DNA from 2 places in the Cytobacillus kochii genome. Region 1 is predicted to be linked to the other one. Evidence: riboswitches for the same ligand, from Rfam matches in the RefSeq annotation. Region 1 holds a riboswitch; the other holds the start of a gene.

Region 1 (6,137 bases):
TAAGAAAGCAATCATGGCAATACTTAGTAGACGAAACCAACCATTTTTTCTTTTACGCTTCAAGTAATTCCCCTCCTAAAAATGTTTTCATTATATTTGAATGATCCTTGTTATTCACCTCCTCATATATTGAAGGAGTGTTTACTTTTTAAAATAAAAGTAGCTCTCCTTATGATTAACACTCTAGCTAACGAAGGGCTTCGAAGTTGTCGGAAAATGTCGAATTTTTTGTTCGTTTTTTAAAATGAGTTAATCGTAATAGCGAACAAATCAATAATTAGTACATTTGAATCCAATGCTATGAGAATTTTTGCCGATTCTTTGCTTGTTTTCTAAAAAAAGGACAGATAATTGATTAAATTTTTAGAAAATTAAGTAATTAGTAATTGTGTTGGAAAATCTTACAATTTTTTATAAGTCTTTTGATTGCGTTCATAAGTATAGGGTCGATAGTAAGAGGAGAGGAGTTTGATGTTCGTTCTATGGGTAAAAAGAAATAATTTTTTGTATATTCAATAGTGGAAATAAATGTTGCAGGGTATGTTTCACTAAAAAGGAACTAAATAGAGAGAGTATAGGAAAATTAGTACGGAGGTTATGGAAAGTTTTTTGTATTAGGTAAATAGTTTCGTTTAAAACTGAAAGTAATCTTGTCTTATTTTCTAGAAAAAACTTGTCGCTTTTTTTAGAAAAGGAAAAGAAGGAAATTTCGAGTTTCTTTGGAATTGTAATATTAGGAAAGATAAAGAAAGGATGAAAAGGGGTTGGGATCAGACGGCCAATCATTTATTGAAATCTATCGTATTTATCATCATCAAATCTTTAGGTTTATTTATTCAATGATTGAGCAACAAGAAACAGCGGAAGATCTAACGCAAGAAACATTTATTAAAGCTTTTATATCAAAGAATCAGGTTGAGCACCAAGACAAAATCCATAGTTGGTTATTCAGTATTGCTAAAAATACGACGATTGATTTTATTAGAAAACAACAGAAGTTACAACAGGAGTTATATTTAAATAAAGCTTGGATAAAAAACCGTTCTATTCCAGAAGAACAATTTATTCAGGATGAGGGGGTTCATGCGTTATATCAGGCAATAAATCACTTGAAAACGAATTATCGAAATGTACTAGTGTTAAGAAAAATAAAAGAATGTACCATAAAAGAAACTGCAGAAATTTTAGGTTGGAGAGAAGACAAGGTGAGAATTACCACAACGAGAGCTATTAAATCATTAAAGAAAATTTGGAAAAACACATATGGGGATCATTACCATCTATTATGATAGATGGCTTATTTTTTGCCATTATTTTTGTAAAAGCGTATATCTTATTTCTCTAGAGAAGATAAGATATACGCTTTTAAATCACGTGGCGTTTTACTCCAATAATTGTTTGATTCTTTTCTTTAAGGATAGAAGTTCGGAACTTAAGATGATATCTTCATGTCTTGGGCGAGAGAAAGGGACGGTTAATTTTTCTTTAACCGTCGTTGGTTTGTTTGATAACACATAAATCGTATCGGATAAAAAGATCGCTTCTTCAATATGGTGAGTGATAAATACAATCGTCTTTCTATTCTGTTCCCATATATCGAGCAGCCATTTTTGTAAGCTTAATCTTGTGAATTCATCTAATGCAGCAAATGGTTCATCTAATAAAATGATTGGTTGAGGACTAAGTAATGCACGAATGAATGCCACTCTTTGTTTCATCCCACCTGAGAGTTCATGAGGGAGTGCTTCAAGTTCATGAATCAATCCTGCCCGTTCCAGCATTTTAGTCGCTTGCACTTTATTGCCGATCTCCCCACTTAATTCTTGTCCTAACATTACGTTATGTAAGACTGTTCTCCATGGGAGTAGGGAGGACGATTGAGGCATATAACTAACAGAACCTTTTTTATTTATAATAGGTTGTCCATTTAAAAGGATGACACCATTATCGGGTGGCATCATTCCACCGATTAAATTAAATAATGTACTTTTACCACTACCTGAAGGTCCGATAATTGAAACGAATTCACCTTCATTTACTGTCATAGAAATATCTTTTATTACATGATTTCTTGAATATCTTTTTTCAATAGATTTAAGTTGTAAAAGACTCATATTTGCTTCTCCTTTATATGCCAACGTACCAGTTTACTTTCGATGAGATGAATAAAGCCCAAAAGTATTAAGCTCATGATCATAATAATGATAATGGCCACAAAGACGCGATCTGTTCTGAAAGAAGAAGAAGCGAGCGTCATATACACACCTAGGCCATTTTTCGCACCTAGCCATTCAGAAATAACCGCGCCCATTACACTATATGTAGCAGAAATCTTAATCCCGGAAAATAAGGATGATAATGAAAAGGGGAGTTCTAGCTTCCAAAATAACTGCCATTTACTTGCACCAGCCATAAGCATATAATGTTTCAGGTTTTTAGGTGTATGCTCGAAACCGTTTAATGTGGCTATGACAATAGGAAAAAAACAAACAAGGGTGATCACGATTAATTTAGGTAATAAACCGAACCCAAACCAAATGACGAGTAATGGTGCTAACACAATAATTGGAATGTTTTGAGATAATATGAGTAAAGGGTAGATTGCTTCTTTTAAAAACGGAACTAGATGAAGCGTGATAGCAGTAAAAATTCCAATCGTAGTACCAATTACAAGTCCTATGGTGGTCAATTGTATGGTTGATAATAGGTGGGGGGTAAGGGAATCCCACCCGGCTATTGCTTCAGATAGAATACTTGTTGGAGCAGGAAGTAACCATGGTGGTATAGCAAATAGCATTACAGCGGTTTCCCACAAAATAATTAAAAGCAAGAGCACCAATAAAGCGCTCCAGCTTTTTATAAACTTCTGCAACATTAGCGGTACTTCTCAGTTAATGTATTTAAAGTGATGCCTTCTGGCTGGTAAAGAACTTTAATTTGAGAAATAACATTCGGACTTCCAAGCTCAACCATACGTTCATTCATTTTTGTTATGATAGGAAACAGTTCTGATAAATGACCTTCCATAGTCGTTTCTAAAGAGTTTACCTCATATGGAATACCAGCTTTATCAATAATCGAAATCGCTTCGTCTACAAGAGCGATAACGTCTAGTCCGTTAGCTGATTTTGGAATGATTTGTATACTTACTAAAGCTTTTGCCATTATTTTTTCCCTCCATTTGGTAAAAATTGATTTGTAAATGCTTCCTCTGCATCTAATGGTTTATCTAATAGATTATATTCAAGCATCCAATCAGCATAATTCTCCCATACTGATAAGTCTTGTTCTCCCCATTGTGCTGCATCATCTTGATATCGCTCTGCTAGCCAGAATTGAGATGCTTTTACCAATTCTTCATCTAAATCAGGCGCAGCTGCAAGTAAAATGTTTGCAGCCTTTTCTGGTTGTTCAATTGCAAATGTGTACCCTTTGGAAACGGCTTTCATAAAGGCTTGAACAATATCAGCATTTTTATGAATCATCTTTTCATTCGTAGCAATAACGGGTGTATAGTAATCTAGTTTTTTGGAGTAATCAGTCAGATATATCATGTTTAATTCCTCACCACGTAATTCCGCTTCTACTCCTGTCCACCCATAATAAATCCAAGAAAAATCAACATCTCGTTTAACAGCTGTAAAGAAGTCTGTGTCACCTATATTAAGAATGGAGACTTTATTAATATCTGCATGATCATTTTTCATTAAAGAATCAATCACTGATTTTTCAACAGGTGCACCGAACCCACCATACGTATGATCTTCAAAATCTTTCGGCGTGTGAATGTTTTTGCTAACTGGTGAAGCAAACCCCGAGGTATTATGTTGGATGATGGCTGCAATCGAGACGATTGGCACATCTTGGACTCTAGCTTGCGTGATTGCTTCTTGTACACTTACGCCAAAATCTGCTTTTCCTGAAGCGATGAGCTGATCCGCCCCTGTTTCGCCTGGCATCATGATTTCAACTTCTAATCCTTCTTCTGCGAAGTAACCCTCTGCTGCTGCAACATAAATGCCCGTATGATTTGTATTTGGGGTCCAATCAAGTACAAAGTTTACTTTTTTTAATTCATTTTCTCCCATTTCTGTTTGTGCATCTTCACTGGAATTCCCGCACCCAGCTAATAGAAACACGCTGAAAAGAAGCAATATGAACCATCCTTTCATTCCATTTCCTCCTTTTTATTTTTTGAAGGAAATAAAAAACGCCCAAAGGATTCACCATGGGCGCATATCAAAAACATATGAATTGTTTTAAATATGTTCCCTACGCTGCTATGAGGCAGATCAGGTTCAAAGGGTCATCATCTAAAACGGATGAAATCTCAACCAGCAATTACTGGTCCCCCCACATTTTGGTTTATTTGCGTTTTTATTTCCACCATTATTATAGCAGAAGTTTATTATAATGCTAGTCTAAATTAAGATGGGAGAAATATCCTGATTACCCATGGAAAACATTGCGTTTGAAGTAGTCTTTCTATCCATGTTAGTCTTAATTTTGTTATTTTGATTTAAATGTATATTTGAATGGAGGAAAAAATATTGAAACTGATTGCAGTTATCTTTGCAGCGAGTACATTGTTTTTAGTCCATTTCATCCAATCTGCTGATTTACGCGTTTATGCTGAGACATTAGATGTTTATGATATATATGAGGTTAAAGGGAACGAAACAATTTCTTCCATTGCTGATCAATTAGAAGTGTCTGAGGAAGAATTAACAATGATGAATCACCTAGAAGATCGAACGGTTCAAAAAGGTGATAAGCTTATCGTTCCTAAAGTAGAGGAAAAAGAAAAGAAAGAAAAGAAGCCTGACATTTCGTTAACATCTGAGGAGAAGGATCTTTTAGCAAGACTTATCCATGCAGAAGCGAAAGGCGAACCGTTTGAAGGAAAGGTAGCTGTTGCAGAAGTTGTGATTAATCGAGTGCAGGACGAACGTTTTCCTGATACCATTCGTGGTGTTATTTATGAAAATAAGCAATTTCAACCTGTTGATAATGGTTCGATTAATAAGCCTGCAGATAAAGAAGCAAAAAAAGCAGTAAAGCAAGCAATGAAAAATCATGCATTGCCAGATGAAACGGTCTTTTTCCACAATCCAACAATCGTACCGCAATCTTGGTTGAATACGAGAGAAGTTGTTACAGAAATCGGTAATCACCGTTTTTCTATGTAAAGCAAACCCTTCTATCTTATTGAACGAAGATGAACTAATGATAAGGAGCCATGGGTGACATCAGTCACATGAGGCTCTTTTTATCGTGTTAAAAAGGATTGCTAATAAGGAATTTACTTGCCTTTATTTGGTGTTCAATTATAATGGGAATTGAAATATAAATAATCACCTTACGTTATGTCTTACATAAAGGAGTGATACTATGTTATCAAATATTGGTATACCAGGTCTCATTCTTATACTTGTACTGGCCCTCATTATTTTCGGGCCGAAGAAGTTACCTGAAATTGGACGAGCTGTGGGAGAGACGTTGAAAGAGTTTAAAAACTCTGCTAAAGGTTTAGCTAATGATGATGAGGACTCTAATGAGAAGAAGAAAAACAATTTAGAGAAGTAATTTCAACTAAAAGTTGGCATATCTTATGTCAGCTTTTTTGTTTGTAATGAAACTTGCATTTAAGCTTGGATGACAAGAGGATTATATATTGTGTATAAAACGTGCAAACTCATTGGTTATCTTTTTAAAGAAAATGCCATATATTGATTACGCATTGCAAAGTTTCTAATACAAGGATAAAATTGAGGGTACGCAGTAGCGACAGATAAGAATTTATACATGTTAGTGAGGAATTTTATTATGAGTACATTTAAAGACGAAGTATTATCGCGTCGAACATTTGCAATTATTTCCCACCCGGATGCTGGGAAAACAACCTTAACAGAAAAGCTTCTTTTATTCGGAGGGGCCATTCGTGATGCAGGGACTGTTAAAGGGAAAAAGACAGGGAAATATGCAACAAGTGACTGGATGGAAATAGAAAAACAACGTGGTATTTCGGTTACGTCTAGTGTTATGCAGTTTGAGTATAATCAAGCTAAAATCAATATCTTAGATACACCAGGACACCAAGATTTCAGTGAAGATACTTATCGTACATTAACAGCAGT
Region 2 (6,137 bases), 690 kb from region 1:
GGTTATGTCCTTCAATCACAACTTCTGAAGGAGAAGTAATGCCCCAAAGGCTGATAATTGTTTTTACTAAGTTAACTGCCATTTCGCCAGCAGCCATACCTTCTAGTGAATAATCAGAACCTCTAGCGTTTAAAAGCATCACTTTCTTGTCGCCAGCAAATCCTACTGGACCTTCAGCAGTATATTTAAACATTTTACCTGCTTGAGCTAAGTAAGAAACATAGCTGATCAATGGAGCTGGTACAGTTGAATTCCAAAGTGGGAATGCGAAAACGATTTTATCAGCATCAAAGAACTGATTTAAATACTTCTCAACTAACGCCGCACCCTTTTCTTCTGCAGCAGTTAATTCCAACCCTTGGTTCTTTTTAAAAGTACCATTGATTGCATCATTACCATAGTAAGGCATGTTTTCTTCAAAAAGATTCAATTCCGTAATATCATCTGATGGATTTGATTCTTTATATGATTGTAAAAATGCATGATACATTTTTACAGAAATTCCAGCTTCAACTGGACGATCACTTGCGTTTACAAATAGAACTTTTGCCATTATGTGAAGACCTCCGAATGTCGTAATAATTTATCCGAAATACACTAAAATGAAATATCTCGAACCAAAAGTAATTTTAGTATATTAATAGTATCTTGTCAATGGAATAAGTTCTCTTTAACTACACTTATGATATATTTTAGGTCTAAAGGAATAACTGAAGTAAATCTCGAGCTGACTTTTCTGGATTTTTAGATTTACTAATTGCTGAGACAACAGAAACACCTGCTAACCCTCGATTTTTAAGCATTTTTATGTTTTCTAGTTGAATACCACCAATAGCGACTGCAGGAATATCAATCGCTGCAATGATTTCCTCGAGCATACCTGGTGCTAATAAATCAGCATCAGATTTAGAAGCTGTCGGAAACACCGAACCTATTCCAACATAATTTGCTCCTTGTTCTTGAGCAAGTTTCGCTTCTTCCACATTAGATACAGAGATACCAACTACCATATCATCAGGAACAATCTTTCTAACGACGGCACATGGCAGATCATCTTGTCCCACATGCACACCTGCTGCACCTACCGCTAAAGCGATGTCTACTCTATCATTAATAATCAGTGGAATATCCAATGGCTTTAATATAGATTGTAATGTTTTCGCCTTTTCATAAAAGAGTTGACCATCCGCTGTCTTCTCTCTTAATTGAACGATGGTCACACCACCTTTTACACCACTTCGAACAATATCATATAATTCATTGTTTGCTATTTTATCATCTGTGACTAAATATAAACGGTAATCCATTAGTTTTGCCTCACTCCATCTAGCCAAGTGGCTGCATTCATTGTACTAATCGTATCCATTAGCTTCACTCGAAATGAACCTAACCCTTCACCGGCATGTAAGCTCTTTGCTGCGATTTCCCCCGCTAGACTCATAGTAGCCATACCAATAACAGCCCCGTCAAACCAATTTTCTGAAACAGCAGCAGCAGTTGCTACTAATGAAGCTGTCATGCAGCCAGTTCCAGTTACCTTCGTCAAAAGGGAATCTCCATTATCAATCACAACGAATTGCCTACCATCTGTAATGACGTCTTCTTTCCCACTAATAACAATGAGACAGTTTAGAACTTCGGCTGCCTCCTGTGCAAGTGCTTCAGGTGCCATTTCAATTGCCCCTGCATCAACACCACGCGTTTTAGTATTATTACCAATAAGAGCTGAAATTTCAGAAGCATTGCCACGAATAATGGACACTTTTATTGTGCTAATTAACTCCTTTGCCTTATTTGTGCGATAATTGGTTGCACCAACACCCACTGGATCAAATATTACTGGAATTCCTTTTTGATTGGCAGTTTGTCCAGCTTTAATCATCGCCGCAAACATTGCATCATTAATAGTACCAAAATTAATTACGAGCCCATCTGCCATCATAGCCATTTCTTCTACTTCTAAGAGTTGTGTGGCCATAACAGGTGAACCGCCCATTGCTAGGGTCACATTGGCACAATCATTAATAGTTACTGTATTTGTTAAATGATGAATGAGTGGGGTATGTTCTTTTAACTGCTGAAAGATTCTCTCAACTGCTTCACTTGAAATCGTCATTATCTTTCCTCCACCTTTGCTTTGTTGTATAACTCATAAAAATGATTTGTCGGACCATGCCCATGACCGAGTGCTAGACTATGCTCAATCGCTATAGAAATATAATTCTTCGCAGACTGTATGGCCTCAACAAGTTCTTCCCCTTTTGCTAACCCGGCAGCAATGGCAGATGAGAGAGTGCAACCTGTACCATGGGTGTTTTTTGTCTCTACTCTTCGACCATTAAACCAGTTGAAACTTTGACCATCCCATAATAAGTCATTCGGTTCTCCTTCTAAATGTCCACCTTTTAATAAGACGGCTTTTGGCCCTAATTCATATAACTTTTTACAAGCTTGCTCCATGTCTTCAACCGTGCGAATCGTCATACCCGAAAGTACTTCAGCTTCAGGAATGTTTGGCGTAATTACAGTCGCAAGTGGTAACATCTTCGCTTTTAATGCCTCAATAGCTTGTTCCTTTAAAAGATGATGTCCACCTTTCGAAACCATAACAGGATCTAACACAATCACTTTTGGACTATAATGATTTAAACGGTCTGCGACGATTTTTACAGTCTCACTAGATGACAACATCCCGATTTTGACAGCATCAACCTGGATATCATCAAACACAGCTTCTATTTGGTCTTTTATAATATTGATTTCAATATCCTGTACCGATCGTACCTCTACTGTATTTTGAGCGGTAATCGCCGTAATGACGGACATGCCGAACACACCATTGGCGGAAAAAGTTTTAAGATCTGCTTGAATCCCAGCTCCTCCTCCTGAATCAGAACCTGCGATCGTTAATGCTGTTTTCATTGATGTAACCTCCAATAGCTTTATTCTTTATTAATACTCTTAATAAACCATATCCTAAAATTGCTCCAGTAAACGAGCTCACCATAAATGCTGGTAGAAATCCGAAAAGGGTGGCTTCTTGTCCTAAAAGTAATGTACTAATCGGATAAGTCGCTACTGCCCCTATCATTCCCGTTCCAACGACTTCACCTAGTGCTGAGAAGCCAATTTTTTTCGTTTTTTGATAAAGGAACCCTGCAAGTAATGCGCCAATCATACTCCCGGGGTAGGCAAAAACACTTCCTGTCCCCATCATATTTCTCAATGTAGATGAAAGAAACGCTTGACTAACGGCATACCATGGTCCAAGAAGTACAGCAGATAATACATTCGCCAAGTGCTGAATCGGAAAAATTTTCGCTATTCCAATCGGAATAAAAATGAGACTACTCGACACAGTAGTGATGGCTGCAATCGTTGCCGTCATCGTCATTTTTTGGATTTTATTCATAGACCTTTCCTCCTTTCGATAAAAATAAAAAAGCCGCTAGTTTGTATAAGCGGCTTTGGTCATCATGATATGTATGACGTCACTCGCTTCCCTACGCTAGTATTAACTAGATCAGGTTCAAAGGGTTCATCTCAGCCAAGTATTTGGCACCCCTAGCATTTATTCATATATAAAAAAATCCTCTACTTCCAAAAGGAAGCGAGGACGACTACATCGACACACTTCCCTCCACTGGTACAAACCAGATCAGGTTCAAAGGGTTTTGAACGGCATTCAATCTCAGCCTCTATGTGAAGGCACCCCCAGTGAAAACTTATAATATATGATGTCAATATAACATGAAATGATAGAAATGAAAATAAAAAACATGGGATAGAAACGATGTTGCGACATAAAACGTTATGATATGATATTTATATAACATTCGGGAGGACAGTCTATGGAAGATAAGAGTATTGTACTTATTGGGTTTATGGGGGTCGGAAAGACATCCATAGGAACGGAATTAGCTAAGAAATTACAGTGGGGTTTAATCGACACGGATGAACGCATTGAACAACAGTTCAAGATGTCAACTTCAAAAATTTTCCTTGATCATGGTGAAGAAGTTTTTCGAAAAGCTGAAAGCGAGTTGATTGAACAACTATCTGCCGAAGAAAAACAGATTCTTTCATTAGGCGGCGGTGCCTTTTTAAACAGTAAGAACCGCGAAATATGTTTACAAAACAGTACCGTTGTCCTTATCGAGCTCTCATGGGAAAAGTGGCTTGACCGATACCCATTGATTAAAGATACAAGACCGAAATTAAATGGTCTTTCTACTGATGAAATGTATCATCTATACAAAGAAAGACAAGCTCATTATCAACCATATCATCTAAAAATCAATGTTGACGGGAAAACAGCTGAAGAAGCTGCTGAATTGATTATTAGTGGGATAAGATAAAGCTAGTGATGATTATGGTTATGGTTCATTAGGACGTTTCTTCTACTATCTAAGTATTTCGCATTATCCTAAACGAATTTATGAAAGCCGGGCACTCCCTTGCTCGGCTTTCATTTGTGTTTGGTTCATAATAAATTGCTAAATAACTCCTTTTTGCGGGGCGCTCACCTCTGGCTTTCTTTCCGAGGGACTTACTAAACCCTTTTGCGGGGCGCTTATCTCTGGTTTTCTTTCTGAGGGACTTGCTAAACCCTTTTGCGAGGCGCTCATCTCTGGTTTTCTTTCTGAGGGACTCGCTATCCCCTTTTGCGGAGCGCTCATCTTTTGTTTCCTTTCTGAGGGACTTGCTAAACCCTTTTGCGGGGCGCTCAGCTCTGGTTTTCCTTCTGAGGGACTTGCTAAACCCTTTTGCGGGGCGCTCAGCTCTGGTTTTCCTTCTGAGGGACTTGCTAAACCCTTTTGCGGGGCGCTCATCTTTAGTTTCCTTTCTGAGGGACTTGCTAATCCCTTTTGCGGGGCGCTCACCTCTGGTTTTCCTTCTGAGGGACTTGCTAAACCCTTTTGCGGGGCGCTCATCTTTAGTTTCCTTTCCGAGGGACTTGCTAAACCCTTTTGCGAGGCGCTCACCTCTGGTTTACCTTCTGAGGGACTTGCTAAACCCTTTTGCGGGGCGCTCAGCTCTGGTTTTCCTTCTGAGTGACTTATTAAACCCTTTTGCGAGGCGCTCATCTCTGGTTTCCTTTCTGAGGGACTTGCTAATCCCTTTTGCGGGGCGCTCATCTCTGGTTTTCCTTCTAAGGGACTTGCTAAACCCTTTTGCGAGGCGCTCATCTCTGATTTTCCTTCTGAGGGACTTGCTATCCCCTTTTGCGAGACGCTCATCTCTGATTTACCTTCTGAGGGACTTGCTAAACCCTTTTGCGAGGCGCTTATCTCTGGTTTTCCTTCTGAGGGACTTGCTATCCCCTTTTGCGGGGCGCTCATCTCTGGCTTTCTTTCCGAGGGACTTGCTATCCCCTTTTGCGGGGCGCTTATCTCTGGTTTACCTTCTGAGTGACTTGCTATCCCCTTTTGCGAGGCGCTCATCTCTGGCTTTCTTTCCGAGGGACTTGCTATCCCCTTTTTGCGATGTCATCTAGATTTTTTCTTTTATTTTGTGCACAAAGTCTTTTTTTTCAACTTATAACTGCTTACTAGTAGATTGAACCCATCAGAATACCGATCAATCTATACGGTACTGTTACTTCACTTCATTACTAAATAATTCAACTATTTCTTCTTTTTTAAAACCCATTAATGATAATAAAAATAATTTCCACCACCATTAAGTGTATATTTCTCTTGTAAGAATCGTTGTATTGCGGAACTACTGATTGCTCCTCCACACCAATCATAAATCGCCGTCTTTGTTACTTTTTCTGATGGAAAAAGAATAATAAAGTCATTGATTGCTTCACTTAATGCATCATAAGATGAAATGTTCCTCCTACATTTTGAGCAATGAAATTTGCGCAAACTCGCTCGCCTCATCTGCCCACTGCACTCTCGACAAACCACTCCTTTTACCAAATCCTCCGTACAATAATCGATTTTTCTAGCATAATTCATTTCTTCTTTATGATGACTCAAAAAAGTGTGAACAATTTTTGTATGAAATGGAGAGTGTTGAATGTCTATTTGATTTAGTTCTCTTAATAATCGTGGAATTTGCGGTGGAAGAATAACATTTTGTTTCTTTGTACGGTCATATAACATAAACTCGGGATGAACAAAAACAAG

The links. Region 1 has a riboswitch for thiamine pyrophosphate ahead of LG276_RS09050 (ABC transporter substrate-binding protein). Riboswitches for the same ligand answer to the same signal wherever they lie in the genome.
Region 2: linked by a shared signal. The riboswitch ahead of thiW (energy coupling factor transporter S component ThiW) and the one ahead of LG276_RS09050 (ABC transporter substrate-binding protein) in region 1 are both predicted to bind thiamine pyrophosphate.

Annotation. Positions count from the first base shown of each region.
Region 1 covers NZ_CP085254.1:1,704,946-1,711,082, forward strand. Annotated here, with positions in the region: gene LG276_RS09025 (S8 family serine peptidase) at 1-63, opposite strand, end outside; gene LG276_RS09030 (RNA polymerase sigma factor) at 765-1,289, shown strand; gene LG276_RS09035 (ABC transporter ATP-binding protein) at 1,383-2,114, opposite strand; gene LG276_RS09040 (ABC transporter permease) at 2,111-2,875, opposite strand; gene LG276_RS09045 (thiamine-binding protein) at 2,875-3,165, opposite strand; gene LG276_RS09050 (ABC transporter substrate-binding protein) at 3,165-4,172, opposite strand; TPP riboswitch at 4,253-4,365, opposite strand; gene LG276_RS09055 (cell wall hydrolase) at 4,551-5,189, shown strand; gene LG276_RS09060 (twin-arginine translocase TatA/TatE family subunit) at 5,392-5,586, shown strand; gene LG276_RS09065 (peptide chain release factor 3) at 5,827-6,137, shown strand, end outside.
Region 2 covers NZ_CP085254.1:2,394,550-2,400,686, forward strand. Annotated here, with positions in the region: gene LG276_RS12415 (FMN-dependent NADH-azoreductase) at 1-553, opposite strand, end outside; gene thiE (thiamine phosphate synthase) at 699-1,307, opposite strand; gene thiM (hydroxyethylthiazole kinase) at 1,307-2,116, opposite strand; gene thiD (bifunctional hydroxymethylpyrimidine kinase/phosphomethylpyrimidine kinase) at 2,116-2,922, opposite strand; gene thiW (energy coupling factor transporter S component ThiW) at 2,891-3,412, opposite strand; TPP riboswitch at 3,484-3,576, opposite strand; TPP riboswitch at 3,619-3,726, opposite strand; gene LG276_RS12440 (shikimate kinase) at 3,852-4,358, shown strand; gene LG276_RS12445 (hypothetical protein) at 4,497-5,444, opposite strand; gene LG276_RS12450 (nuclease-related domain-containing protein) at 5,652-6,137, opposite strand, start outside.